DNA from 2 places in the Streptomyces sp. NBC_00354 genome. Region 2 is predicted to be linked to the other one. Evidence: riboswitches for the same ligand, from Rfam matches in the RefSeq annotation. Region 2 holds a riboswitch; the other holds the start of a gene.
What was found. Region 2 has a riboswitch for guanidine ahead of OHT74_RS24335 (DMT family transporter). Riboswitches for the same ligand answer to the same signal wherever they lie in the genome.

Region 1: another riboswitch for guanidine. It lies ahead of OHT74_RS01975 (Ohr family peroxiredoxin); the one in region 2 lies ahead of OHT74_RS24335 (DMT family transporter).

Annotation. Positions count from the first base shown of each region.
Region 1 is NZ_CP107983.1:403,874-413,945, reverse strand. It holds gene OHT74_RS01990 (GntR family transcriptional regulator) at 1-9, opposite strand, end outside; gene OHT74_RS01985 (DUF6191 domain-containing protein) at 324-584, opposite strand; gene OHT74_RS01980 (hypothetical protein) at 682-1,134, opposite strand; gene OHT74_RS01975 (Ohr family peroxiredoxin) at 1,127-1,573, opposite strand; guanidine-III (ykkC-III) riboswitch at 1,654-1,716, opposite strand; gene OHT74_RS01970 (serine/threonine-protein kinase) at 1,791-3,320, opposite strand; gene OHT74_RS01965 (hypothetical protein) at 3,413-3,595, shown strand; gene OHT74_RS01960 (hypothetical protein) at 3,748-4,284, shown strand; gene OHT74_RS01955 (hypothetical protein) at 4,316-4,483, shown strand; gene OHT74_RS01950 (RNB domain-containing ribonuclease) at 4,658-6,133, opposite strand; gene OHT74_RS01945 (S8 family peptidase) at 6,372-9,680, opposite strand.
Region 2 is NZ_CP107983.1:5,313,908-5,323,979, reverse strand. It holds gene OHT74_RS24340 (transglycosylase domain-containing protein) at 75-2,510, shown strand; gene OHT74_RS24335 (DMT family transporter) at 2,549-2,869, opposite strand; guanidine-III (ykkC-III) riboswitch at 2,900-2,978, opposite strand; gene OHT74_RS24330 (GroES family chaperonin) at 3,058-3,360, opposite strand; gene OHT74_RS24325 (DUF3618 domain-containing protein) at 3,455-3,772, opposite strand; gene bcp (thioredoxin-dependent thiol peroxidase) at 3,888-4,355, shown strand; gene OHT74_RS24315 (HNH endonuclease signature motif containing protein) at 4,490-5,128, shown strand; gene OHT74_RS24310 (HNH endonuclease) at 5,125-5,808, shown strand; tRNA gene OHT74_RS24305 (tRNA-Leu) at 5,851-5,934, shown strand; gene rdgB (RdgB/HAM1 family non-canonical purine NTP pyrophosphatase) at 6,000-6,605, opposite strand; gene OHT74_RS24295 (hypothetical protein) at 6,644-7,030, opposite strand; gene rph (ribonuclease PH) at 7,133-7,858, opposite strand; gene OHT74_RS24285 (glucose PTS transporter subunit EIIB) at 7,977-8,210, opposite strand; gene OHT74_RS24280 (PTS transporter subunit EIIC) at 8,457-9,758, shown strand; gene OHT74_RS24275 (PTS transporter subunit EIIC) at 10,068-10,072, shown strand, end outside.

The DNA of each region.
Region 1 (10,072 bases), 4.9 Mb from region 2:
TCGGGGCATGGATGATCCTCCGGTTGTCCTACTCTGCGGCAGCTGGTCATTCCCAGGGGGCGTTGGCAAGTTACTGCACCAGGAAAAAGCTGCTGGAGTAGAAATACGCTCCGAGCTCATGCGCCTACGGAGTTGGTCGGCAGGCAGACCAACTCGACCTGCTGATCGGCTGTCGGCCGCCAAGGCGTGGACCCGGCGTGCTGGTGCGGGGAAAACAGTCCGGCAGGACGACCAGCTTCTGCCGGCTCAGCGGATGCACGGGGCTGGAGGAAACCGAGAACTTCTGGCAGTCGTGCACGGGCGGATGGTGATGTAACGAACCGCTACAGCGCGTCGTACCTGCTCGTGGCGCTCTGCACGGGGCGGATAACCGCCTTGCCGGAGTCGAGGTCAACAGAGCTGGGGGGTGCACCGGATTCGGCGTCGTCCCTGAGGACAAGTTGGCGTTCCCGCTCCTGTTGCACGTGTCGCTGTGACGGATGGAAGAGCTCGCCCCATGCCCCGGCAGTGGATGCTCCGCCGCCGCCGCCATGCCTGCGCCGCCGCCAGCCGACCCACGTAAAGAGGAACAGCCACAGGAACATGACGACACTGCCAGTTGCAAGGAGCTCATGAGACACCTCGCAGTCTGGAGAAAGTTTGCCTCACACTCCCGTCGGCCTCGGTCGAAGCCGTGGCCGGTCACGTCCGCCAGTACGTACCCGCACGGGAATCGACGTGTACGAGGTGTCGGCCGACGCGCACCACGTGGTAGCCGGTACCGGCCCAGGAGCCGGTGTCGCCGTCGTCGGCGGGCAGTGGGGTCCAGACCTCCAGGAACGTACTGCCGTCCGTGTTGGTGCCCCACTCGATGAGGTTCGCACCCTCCCACCGGAAGGTGCCCGTGTCCTCGCCGGGCTCGCCCTCCAGGTGGTGGAAATGCACGCGGGAGCCGTCGAAGGACGTGACGCCGGCGAAGCCCCGGCTGTCGGCGAAGTACGGGCCGGCCTGCAGCCACACCACCTCGCGGTCTTCCACCAGGGGACCGCCGTTCCGGCTGATGCCGCGCCGCAGCCACGCACCCCGCTCGGGCACCGGGATGCCCGGCCCGCCCGCTGCCGGAGGGGTTCCGAGGCCGCCTGCCGGCTCAGGCATCGGCGGCGGTGTCGTCCACGGCCAGCAGCGAGAGCTCGATGTTCCCGCGGACCGCCTGGGAGTAGGGGCAGACCGCGTCCGCCCGGTGGAGCAGGGGCAGCAGGTCAGCCGCCTTCCACCCCGGCAGGGAGACCGTGAGGCCGACCGCGAGACCGTAGCCGGCGGGCGTGTCCGTGGTACCGAGCTGTACCTCGCACGCCACGCGCGCGGCCGAGGCATCCGCCCCGAATTCGGCTGCGACCTCGGCCAGCGCAGACGTGAAACAGGCGGCGAACCCGGCCGCGAACAACTGCTCGGGGTTGGTGGTACCGGGCACCTTCTTGCGCGGCGGGGCCAGACGGACGTCGAGGCGCCCGTCGTCGGTGACCACCGATCCGGTACGGCCCCCGCTGGCGTGTGCGGTCGTCCGGTAGAGGGTGCGGGTCAGCGGCACGGTCATGTGGTCAGCCCATCTGTGCGACGAGGGAACGCCGCCCGGGGCCGGACAGCGCTTCGGCGCCTGCCGGTGGGACGGCGCCTGGCGCGTCGTCGTGCATAACCGGGTACGGCGCATCTCGTCCGGGGCCTCGGGACCGGGCCGCCGAACAATCTAGCAACGGGAGCAGGCCCGCCGGGACATTCACCTGTAGTGACCCGCCTCACCCGCCCCCACCGAGTCAATGACTGCGGATGACGGCGAGAAGTCCACCGTCGTACGAGTAGCGCTTACCAGCACGGTGCAGCAGCGCCTCGTGCAGCCTTCGGATCTCCGCCCGTGCCAGTGCTGTGTTGCGGAAACGGATGGTGGTGACTGCCGCCCTGGGGCCGGCACCGGCAGGCTGGAAGCGTTCCCATACGACATTCTTCGTCGCCGCCGGCGCTAGTTCGCCAACCACGACGAACTCCTGAAGCAGACCCCAGCGCGTGGACCGCAGAGTTACCTGTGCCAGCTCTTCCCAGGTCGCGCTCCATTCGTGACCTTCACGCAGGAAGTAGAGCCCGTCACCCGCCACCCGTACACACGCCGCGTCCCCGCGTGCCATGGCCAGGCCTCCCAGGCTGAACAGGACAAGCGCGACGATGCTTGCCAATGCGGCGGAGAGGGGATGGTCCACGAAGGAGAACACGGCCACGCCGAGCGGAACGGTCCCGGCGAGCGTGGCCGCGAAGGCGACGCGCATGTGCCCCATCGAGTACCGCACCTCGATGGGCGTCCCCGAGGCCCGCTCAACGACTGCCCGGACTGGGACTGCATCCATGACCGTCTCCTCCGCCGGCAAGGCCGGCGGCCCGGGTGCGCCAAGCGGCGGAGGTGGCGGGGAAGTAGGCGCCAGGTCCGGCAGAGCCACAGGCGAACCCACACCTATGTCGGCACCCATCACCGGACGCGTCACAGTCTCCGCACCACCCCCGCTCAGTGCGGACAACACCTCCTCCGCAGACGGCCGCCTCTCCGCTCGCTTTTCCAGGCACTCTCCCAGCACCGTCCGGAGTCCCTCCGGCAGGCGTTCCAGGTTCGGCATCTCGTGCACGACCCGGTAGAGCAGCCCCGCAGCACTGCCCTCCCCGAACGGCATGCGCCCAGTGGCCGCGAAGCACAGGACCGTACCGAGCGAGAAGATGTCGCTGGCCGTGCCGACACTGCCGCCCTGGGCCTGCTCGGGCGACATGAATCCGGCGGTGCCGATCGCCACGCCCGTCCGGGTGAGCATGGTCGCACCGTTCAGCGCCTTGGCGATCCCGAAGTCGATGAGCCGCGGCCCGTTCTCCGTGAGCAGGACGTTCGCGGGCTTGAGATCCCGGTGGACGAGCCCCGCCCGGTGCACGGAGTGCAGCGCCTCTGCCAGGCCCGCCCCGAGCCGCCATACCGCGTCCTCCGTCAACGGCCCGTTCTCCCGGACCCGTTCGGCAAGATTGGGTGCCGGAATGTAGTCGCTGGCCACCCAGGGCGTCTCCGCCTCCGGATCCGCATCGACCACGGTCGCCGTCCAGAAGCCTCCGACCGCCTTCGCCGCCTCCACCTCGCGCCGAAACCGCGCCCGGAAACCGGGGTCCGAGGCGATCTCCGGCCGGACGACCTTCACCGCCACCCGCCGACCACTGCGCGATTCTCCGAGGTAGACCTGCCCCATGCCGCCCGCGCCGAGCCGCGCCGTAATCCGGTACGGGCCGACGGCCGCCGGGTCACCGGCCTTCAACTGCTCCACAATTCCCCCGAGTGCAATCGCCTACAAGAGAACTTAGAGCCGGCCCGCGCCCGGTGTCAGCTGGAAGGACGAGGGCGAGCAGCGGGTGCGCGGTGCTGCTCGTCGCGGCACTCACTCAGGGCAGCGAAGTCGCCCCCGAGGCCGGGGACTTCCTGTGCGCCAGGAGCACAGACGGGCTGCTGCTGTGGTCCCTGCTCAAGGATGCAATTCGCCCGCAGGGCATGGTGTCGAACTCCGTGCGCATGGCGCAGATGCCGCAGAAGTTGGCAGCCTGAGTTCCCGGTTGTGATCAGTATGTCGTGATCGTGTCACGATCATGTGGGCCCGTCCGGATGGGCGCGACCGGGCGACATAAAGACGGTATTAAGGTGACGTGCGCCTGCCAAGGTGCCCTACTTGCTCATCACTCTTTGCAACGGGATTGAATGTGAAGCTTCGTCATGTCCGGGCAATAGCCGTCTTCGGTGTCGCCGTCGTCGCGCTGACGGGAGCCCGTGGCTCCCACGGCGCCAGCTGCGGTGGCAGCCACGGCTCCAGCTCCTCGCACTCCAGCAGCTCGGGCAGCTCCAGCAGTGGTACCACCGGCAGCACCACTGGCGGCAGCGACAGCAGCAGCGGTACCTCGTCCGGCAACTCCTCCGTTACGGGCGGTTCGAGCAGCGCCAACAAGGCCGAGCGTGACATCAAGATCGACAAGTGCCGCCTGGACGAGTCGGGCAAGAACCTCGTCGCCCGGCTCACCGTCACCAACAGCGGCTCGTTGAGCTACACCTACAACATCACCATGAAGTTCGAAGGCGCGCCCGGCTCGAGCGCCCTCGCCGCCACGGCCAGGGTCACCAACCTGACGGTCAAGGCCGGCGGATCCCAGCAGGCCGAGGCCACAACGCCGTACACCGGCAAGGGCGACGGAGGCGAATACAAGGAGTGCGTCGTCTCCAGCGCGACCAAGAGCGTCTCCTGACACACCGTTTCGTCTGGCCGGGCCGAGCGGCGTGCTGGGTCAGGACCCCGCGCACGGCGTTGGCCACCGGCATCGGGCGGGCTGCCGGGGCGAGGTCCTCCAGCATCCGCTGCGGTTCGAGCGGCTGTGCCTGGACGTGGTGTGGCGGGGCATGAAGATCCCCGCGTTCAGCCAGGTACCGGCCGCGGCGGCCGGCTGACCGCCGATGCCGAGGGCCGGCAGCGCCCGAGCCCCCGCCCCGGCCCGCCCTTGTTTCTCATCACGGTCGCCGCATGGGCTGCCTGGCTGGGCTGGGACCAGCGCCGCGACGTGCACCCCGACGGTTCGGTGACGCCATTTCCGACTCCGCAGAAGTGCGGATCCCTGACTCAGGTCACCAGTCCTGCACCAAGCTGAAGAGGATCTTCTTGTTCCTGTCAGAGAACGCGGGGTCGGCCCGCTCGAGCCTGACCCGGACGCTTGCGCCCAGCTTGAGGTCGACGTCCGCCGAGGTGACTCTGCCCACCACGGCGGGCTCCGCCATCTGGACCTGTCCCTCCCGCCGGTTCGGCGGGACCTCTTCCTCGTCGGTGTCGATCACCGTGGCGTCGAAGATGCCGCCCACCCGGTCCATGAGCACTGCCGCCTCCACCAGGTCCACGGACTGCCGGTCCGCCGCACTCCCCTTCGCCTTCGCCATCGTGATCGGCAGGCCGTCCAGGGCGGCGAGCACCCAGTCCGGCGGGGCCTGGCCAGCGCAGGAAGCCACGCACAGCTCACCGGCGTACCGGTCGACCAGACGCCGCAGCGGGGCCGTGCAGTGCGTGTACGGGGCCGCGATCGCCGCGTGGCTCGTCTGCTCGGGGATGTGGTCGTGGTCGCGGAAGGACTTGTAGACCGATTTCAGCAGCAGGGCGCCGGCCGCCTCGTGGAGGAAGGCCGCGTGCTTCTGGTCGTGCGGATCGAGCGAGCGGATCAGCTCGGCGTACGAGACGTGGTGCGGCCAGTCGATGCCCAGGCCCTGGGCGATGCGGTGCAGTCGTGTGACCTCGTGGGTCGGGGCCATGTCCTGGGTCCGCAGGATGCCCGGACCGCTGTCCAGCATCATCCGGGCCGCGGCCATCCCGGTCATGAGGGAGATCTGCTCGTTCCAGCCGTCCACGGGCAACGGCGCCCGGTAGCTCAGCCGGAACGATCCGTCCTCGAACGTGACCTCCTGCTCCGGGAGGGTGAGCGAGATGCCGCCCCGCGCGGCCTCGACGGCCTCGCGCAGGGTGCCGATGTCGCGCAGCAGGGCCACGGACTCCTCCGCGGTGCCGGAGTCGATGGAGTGCTGGACGCCCGCGTAGTCGAGTTTGGCCTTACTGCGGACCAGGGCGCGGCTCACGTACGACGTGGTCACCTCGCCGTGGGCGTCGAGGTCGTGCTGCCACAGCAGGGCGGGGACGGTCTGGTCCGGCAGCAGGCTGGCCGCGCCCTCGGAGAGCGCGGGCGGGTACAGGGCCACCTTGCCGTCGGGGAAGTACAGCGTCACGATCCGCTTCTGGGCCTCGGCGTCCAGCGCGCCGCCGGGCACGACGAAGGCGGCCACGTCGGCGATGGCGTAGTACACGCGGAACCCGCCGCCGGGGCGCCGCTCCAGGTACATGGCCTGGTCGAGGTCCTTCGACGTCGGCGGATCGATCGTGAAGAGCGGCAGATGGGTGGCGTCCTTGTCGGGCAGCCGGGGCGAGTGCGCGGCGGCGTCGGCCGCTTCGAGCACGGGTGCGGGAAAGGCCGCGGGGGCATGCAGGTCGGTCCGCAGCTTCTGCAAGGCGGTGCGCAGCGCGGCCTTGGCCGCGTCGGACATGTGCATCGGGCGCCGTGGCATGCCCCGAGCATAGGGCGGCCAGCACGCACCGGCACGGCGGGGCGATCCGTCCGGAGGACCTCCGGAGGACCTGACCGGGTGGAGGCTCGATTCCCCCGACGATCAGGCACACGTCCGTCAGGCACACATCCGTCAGGTACACGTCCGTCATGTACACGTCCGCGACGGAACGTGCTGGAAGGGTTCTTGAACGCTTCCAGCACGTCGTCGTCACGCGGTGTGCGTCACCGGGGCAACGTCACTTGCCGTAGTACGCGTTGTGGATGGTCAGCGACGACTTGTTGCCCTGCTTGTCCGTGACATCGGCGAAGAACGAGATGGCCTTGTCCTTCGCCGGGTTCTTCACGGAAATCTTGCCGTTCGCAACCTTCACGGGCTGCCAGGTCTTCCCGTCGTCATAGCTCACGGACACGGCGAGCGACTTGAGGTTCCTCCCGGCCGCCGAGCCTTGCACGGTCACCGGGACCTGGACCGACTTGCCCCCAGGGGCGCGCGAGGCGAGGTCGACGGGGGCCGCGAAGCGGACCGTGGACACCGGCAGCGCCGTGGTGGCCGCGACCTGCTTCGAACGGAACGTGAAGCCGGCGTCGATGCGGGTGGAGGCTGCGGCGACCTTCGCCGGGCGCTCCACGGAGGTCACCAGCCGGTACTCGGCATCGGCGGCGTCGACCTTGAAGGGCTGCGTGCCGCTCAGCGGGTCGTCGTTCTCGCCGACCTTGACGCCGTTGCGGTACAGCGCCGACGTGGCCGAGGTGTACGTCGTCAGACCCGCGTGGCCCTTTCCGTCGGCGAACAGCGGCACGGCGCCGACGAGCTGCTGCTCGCCCGTGGCCGCGTCGGGTGCGGTGCGGAAGACGCCCATTTTCTCGCCCAGGAGCGGGCCGAAGACGCCGGTGTTGAACGTCTCCCGGTATGTCCTGCCGGCTTCGTAGTGCTTTGGTTCGGTCATCTCGTAGGCGCCGTCGAAGGCCGGGTGACCCCACTTGTCGGGCTCGCCGAACTGCTCCGACTTGGTCAGCCACTTGACGCCGTCGGCGGTGGAGACGTAGAAGGTGCGCGTGCCGGGCGTGGCCTGCGGCGCCGAGAACCCGTTGCCTTCCGGCGCACCCGGCAGATGGGCGAACGGAGAGGTGAGAGTGGTCTTCCCGGGAGCGGAGGCACCGACGTCCACCTTGAGCGTCGCCAGTTCGTTCGCCTTCACGTGCTTGGTGTAGCCGGTCGCGACCTTCTGCGTCTTGCCGCCGAAGGCCACCGAGTACTGAGCGGTGGCGTCCTTGAGCAGGTGCGCGTCCCAGGTCTGGAGGAGCGAACCGTCGCTGACGCCCGGACCCATGTGCGCGGTGCGGAAGTTGGTGAAACCCCTCAGGACCCAGCCGTTGCCGACGCGGCCGATGTCGGTCGCGACCTCGTAGTACGTCCCCCCGTAGTCCACCTTGTCGACTCCGGGCACGGTGATGTCCACCGGCCTGGTGGTGCGCGCGTCGGCCGTGACCGTGGTGTCGCCGGAGACGTCCAGCTTCGGCTGGGCGATCCAGTCGGTGCCCTTGGTGAGGTCCGACGGGTCCTGGTACACGGCCGCGTTGAACGTGTACGAGCCCTTGGGCACACGGATCTTGTGTGTGCCCGGCTCGTTGTCGATCCGGGCCTGGAAGCCCTTGCCGGAGCCGGCGACGCCGATCAGGGTGCTGGAGAAGTTCACGGCGTCGGCGCCGTCGCGGTCGATGGTCCTGAGCGTCAGGTCGTAGGACTCCGCCTCGCGGACGGCCACCGCGGCCGTGCGGACGGACTGGCCCGCGCCGGTGGCGGTGACGTAACCGGAGTAGGTGCCGTCGGCGTCGCCGATCCTGGTGTCGGCGGTCAGGTCGACTTCGGCCGTGCCCCCGGCGGGCACGGTCACCTTGGTGGCGCCGAGCGCGAAGAACCCGGCCGGGGCCGGCCTGCCCGCCGGATCCAGCGCGGACACCGACAGGTCAAGGGTGACGTCGCTGGTCCCGAGGTTGCGGTAGCCGACCTTCTTGGTGAGGGGCTGGTCGTCGGGATGCGGCCACTGTGCAACGCCGAAGGTCAGCGAGACCGGATCGGCGATCACGCTCTGGGCCAGCGCCTTGTCCACCTGGATGCGGCCCGAGCCCTGCTGGAAGGGGGTGTAGTCGCCGCCCTTGGCGGAGGCGGTCAGCGCGCCCTTGAGCTCGGCGGACTTCCAGCCCGGATGCTGCTGTTTCAGGATCGCCGCCGCGCCCGCTACGTGGGGCGTGGCCATGGAGGTGCCGTCGATCTGCAGGTAGCCGGGGGCCGGGTGCGGTGTGCCGGGGCGGGTGTCGAGCGCGCTGCCGGGGGCGGCGGCCGCAGTGATGGCAACGCCGGGCGCGGTCACGTCCGGCTTGACGGCTCCGTCGCCGGTGCGCGGACCGATGCTGGAGAAGGGCGCCGGCTTGTCGTCCTTGTCGACGGCGCCGACGGTCAGCGCGGCGTCCGCGCTGCCGGGCGAGCCCACCGTCGAGTCACCGCCCTCGCCTTCGTTGCCCGCCGCGATGGCGAACAGGATCCCCTTCTCGGCGGACAGCTTGTTGACCGCCGCCTCCATCGGGTCGACGCCGGGGGAGTCCGGGCCGCCGAGACTGAGGTTGACGACGTCCGCGCCCTCGGCGGCGGCCCACTCCATGCCCGCGATGATGCCGGAGTCGTCCCCGACTCCCTCATCGTTCAGTACTTTCCCGCTGATGACCTTGGCACCGGAGGCGACACCCTTGTACCTGCCGCCCGACATGGCGCCGGTACCGGCGGCGATCGAGGCGACGTGCGTGCCGTGTCCGACGCGGTCTGCGGTGTCGGGTGAGGTGGAGAAGTTCTTCTCGCCGACGACCTGGGTCTTCAGGTCGTCGTGGGCCTTGTCGACTCCCGTGTCGAGGACGGCGATCTTCACGCCCTTGCCGTCGTACCCGGCCGCCCACGCCTTGTCGGCGCCGATCTGCTCGACACTGCGGTCCAGGCTCGCTCTGCGCACCCCGTCCAGCCACACCTTGCCGATGCCGGAGGCGGTGGCGCGCACGCCGCCCTTGCCCTGGTCGGTCAGCGCCTCCCACACCTTGGCCACATCGTCCTGCGACGTACGGAGGGCGTCGGCATTGATGGTCGGGAACGTGCGCCGCACCTGGGTGTCACCTGCCGAACGCACCTCGGCCCGTGCGGCACTGGTGCCCCCGTCGTACTGCACGATCAGCTTGAGCCCGTCGCGGTGGCTCTTGCGCAGCAGCGGGTCGGTGAGCTCGTCGACGTCGAAGAGCCGCTGGTCCAGCTTGCCCGTGGCGATCAGGCGCTGCGCGTCGCTGGGCACCACCAGCGTGTGGTTCTTGGTGCGCTGCACCTGTACGGGTATGCGCTCACGGCCCTTGGCGGACTCGAAGCCCACCACCCGGCCCTTGTCGCCGACCACCACGCGGTCGCCCGTGATGAGTTGGATCCGGCGGTTGCTGTCCAAGCGTGTGGTGTTCGGTGTGTTCGGTGTGGTGGTCGTGGACGTGGTGATGGCCGCCGCGGGGCCGGTCATGCCTGCCACGAGGGCCACCGAAGTGGCCGCTGTGACGGTGAAGGCGCGTGCTCTCTGCACATGTGCGCGCAAGTCTCCCCCAGGAGCTTGGGATGAGGTCGATGGGTCATTCCGGCCAGGGGCGCAACGGCGCTCGACGGGCCGGTCAGCGCAGTATGTGAGGTGAGAGAGACGTGATCAACGGCGTGACGGCGGCGGGGGATTGAGTTCCGTGACTTCAAGCCATCCAGATGCCGACGAGTTCGATGGGGTGACGACGGTGGTGTGACGACCGTGTGATCGCCGAGCGATGCTTGTGCGACACCGGTGCACAGCAGGTCCTCCGGATCGCGGAGAAGGGCAGGCCCGCGCGCTCTTCGAGGACCGGTGCCCCCACGGCCGGCGCGTGCCCC
Region 2 (10,072 bases):
GAACGAGCGGTCATCGGGTAGACAGCACGGAGTACAGATGTGGTTATTTCGTACGGCGTCGAGGAGTCCTGGCGATGAGCGACCAGTCACCACCACCGGGCTGGACCCCTCGTGACCCGGACACCCCCGCAGGACCTCCCGCGCAGCAGCCGTCAGCACAGCAGCCGCAGAAGCCGCAGAAGCCGTCCGGCGAGAAGCAGTCGCGCCGGGCCGCCGACAAGGCCGAGCGGAAACGGAAGCGGACCGGCTGGCGCCGCCTCGTCCCCACTTGGCGCATGGTCCTCGGCGCCGTCCTGCTGCTCGCCCTGCTGGTCATCGGTGCCCTCATCGCCGGCTACCTGCTGGTCCGCATCCCGCCCGCCAACGCCGCCGCCACCGCCCAGTCCAACCTCTACCTCTACGCCGACGGCTCCCAGCTCGCCCGCGACGGCGAGGTCAACCGCGTCAACGTCCCGCTCTCGCAGATCCCCCGCACGGTCCAGGAAGCCGTACTGGCCGCCGAGGACCGGGACTTCTACTCCGAACGGGCGGTGGACCCCAAGGCGATGATCCGCGCCGCCTGGAACACGGCCACCGGCAAGGGCACCCAGTCCGGCTCGACCATCACCCAGCAGTACGTCAAGAACTACTACCTGGGCCAGGAACAGACGATCACGCGCAAGGTCAAGGAGTTCTTCATCGCGATCAAACTCGGCCGCGAGAAATCGAAGGACTACATCCTCGAGGGCTACCTCAACACCAGCTACTTCGGCCGCAACGCCTACGGCATCCAGGCCGCCGCCCAGGCCTACTACGGCAAGGACGTCGGCAAACTCACCACCGCCGAAGGCGCCTACCTCGCCACGCTCCTCAACTCCCCCAGCGCCTTCGACGTCGTCGCGCACCCCCAGAGCCGCGCCCGCGCGGTCGCCCGCTGGAACTACGTACTCGACGGCATGGTCAAGAAGCAGTGGCTGCCCGCGGCCGAGCGGACCACGACGCGGTTCCCCGAACCCGGCAAGGTCCGCCCGGCCGCCGGACTCTCCGGGCAACGCGGCTACCTCGTCGAGGCCGTCAAGGACTACATCGTCGAGCACAAGATCCTCGACGAGAAGACCCTCGCCGAGGGCGGCCACCGCATCACCACCACCATCGACAAGCGCCGCCAGAACGCGTTCGTCGACGCCGTCGACGAGAAGATGGCCGGCAAACTCGACCCGGAAACCCGCAAGGCCGACCGCGTCGTACGGGCCGGCGGGGTCTCCATCGACCCGGCCACCGGCAAGGTCGTCGCCATGTACGGGGGCATCGACTACACCAAGCAGTACGTCAACAACGCGACCCGGCACGACTACCAAGTGGCCTCCACCTTCAAGCCGTTCGTGTTCGCCGCCGCCGTCGAGAACGACTCCCGCACCCAGGACGGCCGCCTGATCACCCCCAACACCGTCTACAACGGCGACAACAAGCGCCGCGTCGTCGGCACCCGGACCCCCTACGCCCCCGAGAACGAAGGCCAGTTGTCGTACGGGAACATCCCCGTCACCACCGCCACCGACCTCTCCGTCAACGCCGTCTTCGCCCAGATGGCCGTCGACGTCGGCACCGCCAAGGTCAAGAAGACCGCCATCGACCTCGGCATCCCCGAGAACACCCCGAACTTCGTCGCGAGCCCCGCCATGGCCCTCGGCACCATGCAGGCCAGCGTCCTGGACATGGCCCAGGCCTACGCGACCCTCGCCGACCACGGCCGCTACACCCCGTACACCCTCGTCGAGAAGATCACCAAGGGCAGCGACAGCATCCACTTGCCCGACCGCACCCCGAAGCAGGCCGTCAGCCGCGAAGCCGCCGACACCACCACGTCCATGCTGGTCAGCGTCGTCGACAACGGCACCGGTACGGCCGCCCTCGCCGCCGGGCACCCGGCAGCCGGCAAGACGGGCACCGGCGAACTGGACCGCTCCGCCTGGTTCGCGGCGTACACCCCGGACCTGGTCACGGTCGTCTCGATGATGGGCCAGGACCCCGACACCGGGGCCCTGGAATCCCTGTACGGGGCACTCGACGAGGCCCGGATCGGGGGCGGCGGCTACCCGGCCCGGATCTGGGCGCAATACACCAAGACCGCCCTGGAAGGCAGCGACCCGCTGGACTTCGACCTCGAACTCCAGCCGGGCGCCGCCCCGTCCCCGCCGCCGTTCATCCCGAGCAGCCCCGAGCCGACGCCGGACGAGAGCACCCCGGAATCCCCGGCACCGCCGAGCCGGCCGAACCGCCCGAACCGCCCGACACCGCCGGACGGCGAACAGGACCAGGGCGGCCGGAACCAGGGGCAGGACACCGAGGGCGGCACCACGGAAGGCGACACGACCGAAGGCCAGGGCAACGAGGGCACCACCGGCGGGACGACCACCGGGACCACCGGCGCAGCCACATCGGGCACCACGGCCGGCACCACCGCCGGCGTCCTGGGCGGCGTCACCGGGGGCCGCCCGCGCAGCCGCCCCCCGTCGGCTTACCTGGAATAGCCGCCATCGCGGAAGTAACCCGAACGAGGGGGGAGAGATCAGTGACCGGATGTCGCCTTCAGCCCCACCACGGCGACCAGCAGCAGGCAGATGAAGAAGATCCGCGCGGCGGTGACGGGCTCACCCAGCACCGTCATCCCCAGCACCGCGGCCCCGGCCGCGCCGATGCCCACCCACACGCCGTACGCGGTACCGATCGGCAGGGTCTTGGCGGCGTAGGAGAGCAACACCATGCTGGCGACGATCCCGGCTCCGGTGAACACGCTCGGCCACAGCCGGGTGAACCCCTCCGTGAACTTCATACCGATCGACCAGCCGACCTCGAGCAGACCGGCGACGAGAAGCAGAACCCAGGCCATGACAGGCACCTCCGGAACGAGAGCGAACGGGGTGCGTCGTCTTGTCGTACAGCCACGGCTACCCGGTACGGCGCGTCTCGTCGGGGGTTCCCCACCACCGTAGCAAAGCGCAGGCAAAAGGGCCGGTGACCCCGGTCACCGGCCCTTCGACGATCGATCCGCATCGATCCACTACAGGTATCGATCCGCTACAGGTACAACCCGGTGGAGTCCTTGGACCCCTCCAGCCGCTCCGCGGCCACGGCATGCAGATCCCGCTCGCGCATCAGCACGTACGTCGCACCCCGCACCTCGACCTCGGCCCGGTCCTCCGGGTCGTACAGCACCCGGTCCCCCGGCTCCACACTGCGTACGTTCTGCCCGACCGCGACCACCTCGGCCCAGGCCAGACGCTTGCCCACGGCAGCGGTCGCCGGAATCAGGATGCCGCCGCCCGAGCGCCGCTCACCCTCCGGCAAGTCGGACTTCACGAGCACACGGTCGTGCAGCATGCGGATGGGCAGCTTGTCGTGGGTGGTGGTGTTGGTGTTGTCGCTCACGCCACGAACCTACCCGTCCGCGCCCCGCCTGTACGCCGCAGGGTCATCAGCGCTTGCGCCGCGCCGACGCCACGAGCAGGCCGATCACACCGACCGCGACCAGAGCGACGGGCGCGATCCGCTCGAAGCGCGGGGCGCCGTCCTCGTGGCGCAGGCTGTCCCGTACATCCGTCAGGAGGCGGTTCACGGCAACGACGGCACGCCCGGCGGTGTGGTCCACGGTCGAGGCGACCCTGGCCTTCGCGTCCCCGATGATCGTCTTCGGGTGCATGCGCACGCCGATCTCGTCGAGCGTCTCGGCGAGCTGCTCGCGGCGGCGGACGATGTCCGCCTCGATCTGTGCGGGGGTCCTGGCTTCGGGCACGGGCACCGCGCTGCCTCCGTCGTCGTCGGGTTCGAATAGGGGGCGTAGCCCACCATGAACAGTCTGTCAGCTTAGTCTCGGACCGTACCGATCCCCTCCCGAGGAGACTGTTGACATGAGCGAGCGACTCCAGCCGGGCGACACCGCCCCCGCCTTCACCCTGCCCGACGCGGACGGCAACGAGGTCTCGCTCGCCGACCACAAGGGCCGCAAGGTGATCGTGTACTTCTACCCCGCTGCGCTGACGCCGGGCTGCACGAAGCAGGCCTGCGATTTCACGGACAACCTGGCGGTGCTGGCCGAGGCCGGCTACGACGTGATCGGGGTGTCCCCGGACAAGCCGGAGAAGCTGGCGAAGTTCCGCGAGAAGGAGCACCTGAAGGTCACCCTGGTCGGCGACCCCGAGAAGAAGGTCCTCGAGACCTACGGCGCGTTCGGCGAGAAGAAGCTGTACGGCAAGACGGTGACCGGGGTCATCCGCTCCACGGTGATCGTCGACGAGGAGGGCAAGGTCGAGCGCGCCCTCTACAACGTCAAGGCCACGGGCCACGTAGCCAAGATCATCAAGGACCTCGGCATCTGACCCGGCCCTGCCCCACAAGCGGCCCGCACCGAATACCCGGTGCGGGCCGCTCCGCTTATCGGACGTAACCGTCCGCATATCGCTTCGTTAGGCCGTACGAGGTACGAACGCCGTGCCGGACCGGAGGGGCGACGATGGCGGTGAGCCCGTACACGCGGGAGCGACTGGCGGAGGCGGCGCAGACGTCGCGGACGCTGACCGAGGCGCTGGAAAAACTGGGGGCGGACCCGAAGAGCGGCTCCCGCCGCTACCTCCATGAGCGGATGCGGCGCCTGGGGGTGGACGTCTCGCACTTCGAGCAGGAGGGCGCGAAGTGGACGAAGGAGGTCCTCCAGGAGGCGGTGTCGACCTCGACGAACATGTGCGAAGTGCTGCGGCGCCTGGGGCTGGAGAACGTGGGCGGCCACCACACGCACATCAGCCGCAAGGTGAAGGCCCTGGCGCTGGACACCTCGCACTTCACGACGGCTTCCGGTGCAGGCCGGTACCACCCCCGCAGGACGCCGGAGTCGCTCCTCGTGGAACAGACATCCGAGCGGGCTCGCCGGGTCCCCGGCGAACGGCTCAAGCGGGCCATGGTCGCGCTCGGCGCCGAGGAGCGCTGCGCCGATTGCGGCACCGAGCCCGTCTGGCTGGGCGAGCCGCTCCCACTGGAGGTGGACCACATCAACGGCGACTGGCGCGACAACCGCCCGGAAAACCTGCGCCTCCTGTGCCCCAACTGCCACTCCACGACGGACTCGTACCGGGGGCGCGGGAAGGTCGGCCGATGAGCCGCAGCAACGGCTACACGCGGGACGTGCTGGCCGATGCCGCCGCGCGATGCGGCGGCATCGACGAGGTGATCGCGCACCTCGGCACACCGCCGTACGGGTACCTCGGGCGATACCTGATGAAGCGCTTCGCCCACTTCGGCATAGACGTCTCCCATTTCCGGCCGTCGGGCGTTCGCGACCGCCCTTCCAAGGAGCAACTCCGGCAGGCGATAGCCGAGTCCCTCAGCATCGCAGGAACCCTTCGACGACTTGAGTGGCCGGACACCAGCCGACAACGCACACGCCTGCGCGAATGGATCACGGACGACGACCTGGACACGTCGCACTTCCTGGGGCAGGCACACCAGCGCGGAAAGCCCGGCCCCACACCGGTCAAAACAGCGGAAGCCGTTCTCGTCAGGCATGAGGGCAAGCAACGCACCAAGACGCGACTGCTGCGCCGGGCCCTCCACGAGATCGGCGTCCCCGAACTGTGCGAGCGGTGCGGTACGGCTCCGGAGTGGCGGGGGCGCCCCATGACGCTGGAGGTGGACCACATCAATGGCGACTGGAGGGACGACCGTCGCGAGAACCTGCGACTGCTCTGCCCCAACTGCCACGCCATCACCACCACATGGTGCCGGGGCGGCCGGCGGCGCAATGATGTCGACCGCCAGACCTCCGCAGTCGTAGACTGAGCGCAGCCAGTTTGACCCAATGTCCGAATTGGTCAGATATGGGCGGCCGTGGTGGAATTGGCCTACACGCAACTTTTAGGTAGTTGTGGGAGAAATCCCTTGAGGGTTCGAGTCCCTCCGGCCGCACCCTGAACGAAGGCCCCGGGCGCGAGTACCGCGTGCGGGGCCTTCGGCGTGTTCGGGGGACGGGCTCAGCCCAGCAGGGCGCGGATGAACGGGACCAGGGCGCGGAAGGCCTTGCCTCGGTGGGAGATGGCGTTCTTTTCCGCCGGGGTGAGTTCCGCGCAGGTGCGGGTGTCGCCCTCGGGCTGGAGGATCGGGTCGTAGCCGAAGCCGCCGCTGCCCGAGGGGGCGTGGCGGAGGGTGCCCAGGAGGCGGCCTTCGACCACGCGTTCGGTGCCGTCCGGGAGGGCCAGGGCCGCCGCGCACGCGAAGTGGGCTCCGCGGTGTTCGTCGGCGATGTCGCCGAGCTGGGCCAGCAGCAGGTCCAGGTTCGCCTTGTCGTCGCCGTGCGTACCGGCCCACCGCGCCGAGAAGATGCCGGGGGCGCCGTTCAGGACGTCCACGCAGAGGCCGGAGTCGTCGGCGATCGCCGGCAGACCGGTGGCCTGGGCCAGGGCGTGGGCCTTGAGGAGGGCGTTCTCCGCGAAGGTGACGCCGGTCTCCTTCACGTCCGGGATCTCCGGGTACGCATCCGCGCCGACCAGCTCGTGCGGCAGGCCGGCGTCGGACAGGATGGCGTGGAGCTCTGCGATTTTGCCCGCGTTGCGGGTGGCGAGGATCAGGCGGCTGGTCATGCCGCCCATTATCCGGCCCCCTCCGAGCGGGTGGCGGCTCAGCCCGGGGTGCAGACCTTCGACAGCTCCTTCGCCGCGTCGGCGACCGGCTGGATGTCCGGGGTCGGGTTGCCGTTCTCGATGGCCGTGCGGACGTTCTTCACCGCCGTGGTCATGGAGGAGACGGCCTTGCTCAGGTCGGCGTTGTCCGTCTGGTCGCCGACCTTCTTGAGGTTCGTCTCGATCTGGTTCAGCGCGTTCTGGGCGTCCTGCGGGCTGTTGCCGGCCTGGGAGACCGCCTGCTGGAGGTCGTTCGCGCCGTCCGTGATGGCCACCGCCGTGTTCGCGCAGTCCATCGCCGTCGAGATCGCGTCACAGGACGTCAGCGCCGGGACGGCGAGCGCCGCAGCCAGGACGACCGCCGCTATGCGGTGCTTCGGGTTCATGTTCGGGTCTCCCAGAAATCGACGGATGCGAGGACGGGCGCACGGCTTTGACACCGTGCGCCCGTAACCAGTGGGACGCAGGAGCGCGCCCTGTGGTTCTGTCTAGAGCTGGAGCGCGCCGAGCTGGATGGCTTCGAGGTCGGCGCAGCCGCCGGCGGCCAGGTCCAGGAGGGCGTTGAGTTCCTTGCGGTCGAAGGGCTCGCCTTCGGCGGTGCCCTGGACCTCGACGAAGCGGCCGTCGCCGGTGCAGACCACGTTCATGTCGGTCTCGGCGCGCACGTCCTCCTCGTAGCAGAGGTCGAGGAGGGGGACGCCGTCGACGATGCCGACGCTGACGGCGGCGACGGTGCCGGTGAGCGGCTTGCGGCCGGCCTTGATCAGCTTCTTCTGCTGGCCCCAGGCGACGGCGTCGGCCAGGGCGACGTAGGCGCCGGTGATGGCGGCGGTGCGGGTGCCGCCGTCGGCCTGGAGGACGTCGCAGTCCAGGACGATGGTGTTCTCGCCGAGGGCTTTGTAGTCGATGACGGCGCGCAGGGAGCGGCCGATGAGGCGGGAGATCTCGTGGGTGCGGCCGCCGATCTTGCCGCGTACGGATTCGCGGTCGCCACGGGTGTTGGTGGAGCGGGGCAGCATCGAGTACTCGGAGGTGACCCAGCCTTCGCCGCTGCCCTTGCGCCAGCGGGGGACGCCTTCGGTGAAGGAGGCGGTGCAGAAGACCTTGGTGTCGCCGAAGGAGATGAGGACGGAGCCCTCGGCGTGCTTGCTCCATCCGCGTTCGATGGTGACCGGGCGGAGCTGTTCGGGCGTGCGGCCGTCGATGCGAGACATGCGTCCGAGCCTAGTCGGTGCGCGGATACGCGAAGACCCCGTCCGGGTACGTGCGGGACGGGGCCTCGTGGAGGGTTGTGCGAGCGGGAGCTCAGCTCACCGCGTGCTCATACCGTGTTCACATCATGTCTTCGATGTCGGCGGCGATCGGGTCGGCGTCGGTGCCGATGACGACCTGGATCGCGGTGCCCATCTTGACGACGCCGTGGGCGCCGGCGGCCTTCAGGGCGGCCTCGTCGACCTTGCTGGGGTCGATGACCTCGGTGCGCAGGCGGGTGATGCAGCCCTCGACCTCTTCGATGTTCTCGATGCCGCCGAGCCCGGCGACGATCTTCTCAGCCTTGGTGGCCATGTGTTTCTCCCTGAATTCTACGAAGAACGAGTCTCGGCGGCCCTGTTCCAGCCAGCGCGGTCCGCTTTGTCACGGTAGCCCACTGTTGGCCCAGCTACGCGAGCGCGGGTCCAGCTTCTGCCGAATGATGACGATCAGCAGCAACCCGCCCTCCGGGCGGGTGAATGCGACCGCATCATAAGTGGTCTACACCAGTGTGCCGCACCGGACGCACGTGCCCAAACGGGCCTGCCAGGGAGGACGCCGATGAGCGCGAGCAGCGCCGCAGCAGCACCGCAGCCGAAGTGGTGGAGCGGCTTGTACCCGGGGCTGCAGAAGATGGGGCGCAGTCTTCAGCTGCCGATCGCGGTGCTGCCCGCGGCCGGGCTCCTCAACGGGCTGGGGCAGCCCGGCGTGTTGGGTGAGGAGGGCCTGAACTGGACCATCGTGTCCAAGGTGATGGTGGCCGCGGGCGGCGCCCTGCTGAACGCGGACATCGGGCTGCCGCTGCTCTTCTGCATCGGTGTCGCGATCGGCATGGCCAAGAAGGCGGACGGTTCGACGGCCCTCGCGGCGGTGGCGGGCTTCCTCGTCTACCGGGGCGTGCTGCACGCCTTCCCCAACGACTGTCCGATCGGCACCAAGGCCATCGGCGGCGGCTGCATCGGGCCGAACAACACCTTCGTGGAGTTCACGTACCAGAACCCCGGCGTGTTCGGCGGCATCGTCATGGGCCTGCTGGCCGCCTGGTTCTGGCAGCGCTTCCACCGGGTGAAGCTGGTCGACTGGCTGGGCTTCTTCAACGGCCGCCGGCTGGTGCCGATCATCATGTCGTTCGTGGCGATCGGGTTCGCCGCGCTCTGCCTGTGGGTCTGGCCGCCGGTCGGCAGCGCGCTGGAGAGTTTCTCCGACTGGCTGGTGGGGCTGGGCTCCTGGGGTGCCGGCATCTTCGGCGTGGCCAACCGCGCGCTGCTGGTGATCGGCTTGCACCAGTTCCTGAACGTGCCGGTGTGGTTCCAGTTCGGCAGCTACACCAAGCCGGACGGGACGACGGTGCACGGTGACATCAACATGTTCCTGGCGGGCGACCCGGATGCCGGGCAGTTCCTGACCGGCTTCTTCCCGATCATGATGTTCGCGCTCCCTGCGGCGGCGCTGGCGATCACCCACTGCGCGAAGCCGCAGCGGCGCAAGGAGGTCGCCGGTCTGATGCTGTCGGTCGGCCTGACTTCGTTCGTCACGGGCATCACGGAGCCGATCGAGTACTCGTTCCTCTTCGTCGCGCCGGTGCTGTACGCGATCCATGCGGTGCTGACGGGTGTGTCGATGGCGGTGACGTGGGCGCTGGGCGTCCACGACGGCTTCAGCTTCTCGGCGGGCCTGATCGACTACCTCATCAACTTCGGCCTGGCGACGAAGCCGTTGTTGATCATTCCGATCGGCCTGTGTTTCGCGGTGGTGTACTACGCCGTATTCCGCTTCGCGATCACGAAGTTCGACATCCCGACGCCGGGCCGGGAGTCGGACGAGGAGATCGCGGCGATGGAGGCGGACAACACCAAGGCGTAGAGCACGAAGAGGTAACGAAGCCGGCGCAGCGCGAGGCCCTCGGATCCACGGATCCGGGGGCCTTCCGCTTGCCCCCTGCCCGTCCTCCGCTTGTCGCGGGCTCCCGGTCGGCCCCGCGGGCGAAGTGTGGCGTAGACCACAGGAAATCGAAGGTTCCTTATCTATCCCCGACCATGCTACAACTGGTCTACACCACGGATTGGTGTAGACCACGCAGGCCCGGTTCGGAGCTCGCGTACCCCCATTTTGAGACGCCGCCATCCCCCGTTTGTACTCCCTGGGCGGCGCCTTGCCTTCTGGAGGAACCTCATGTC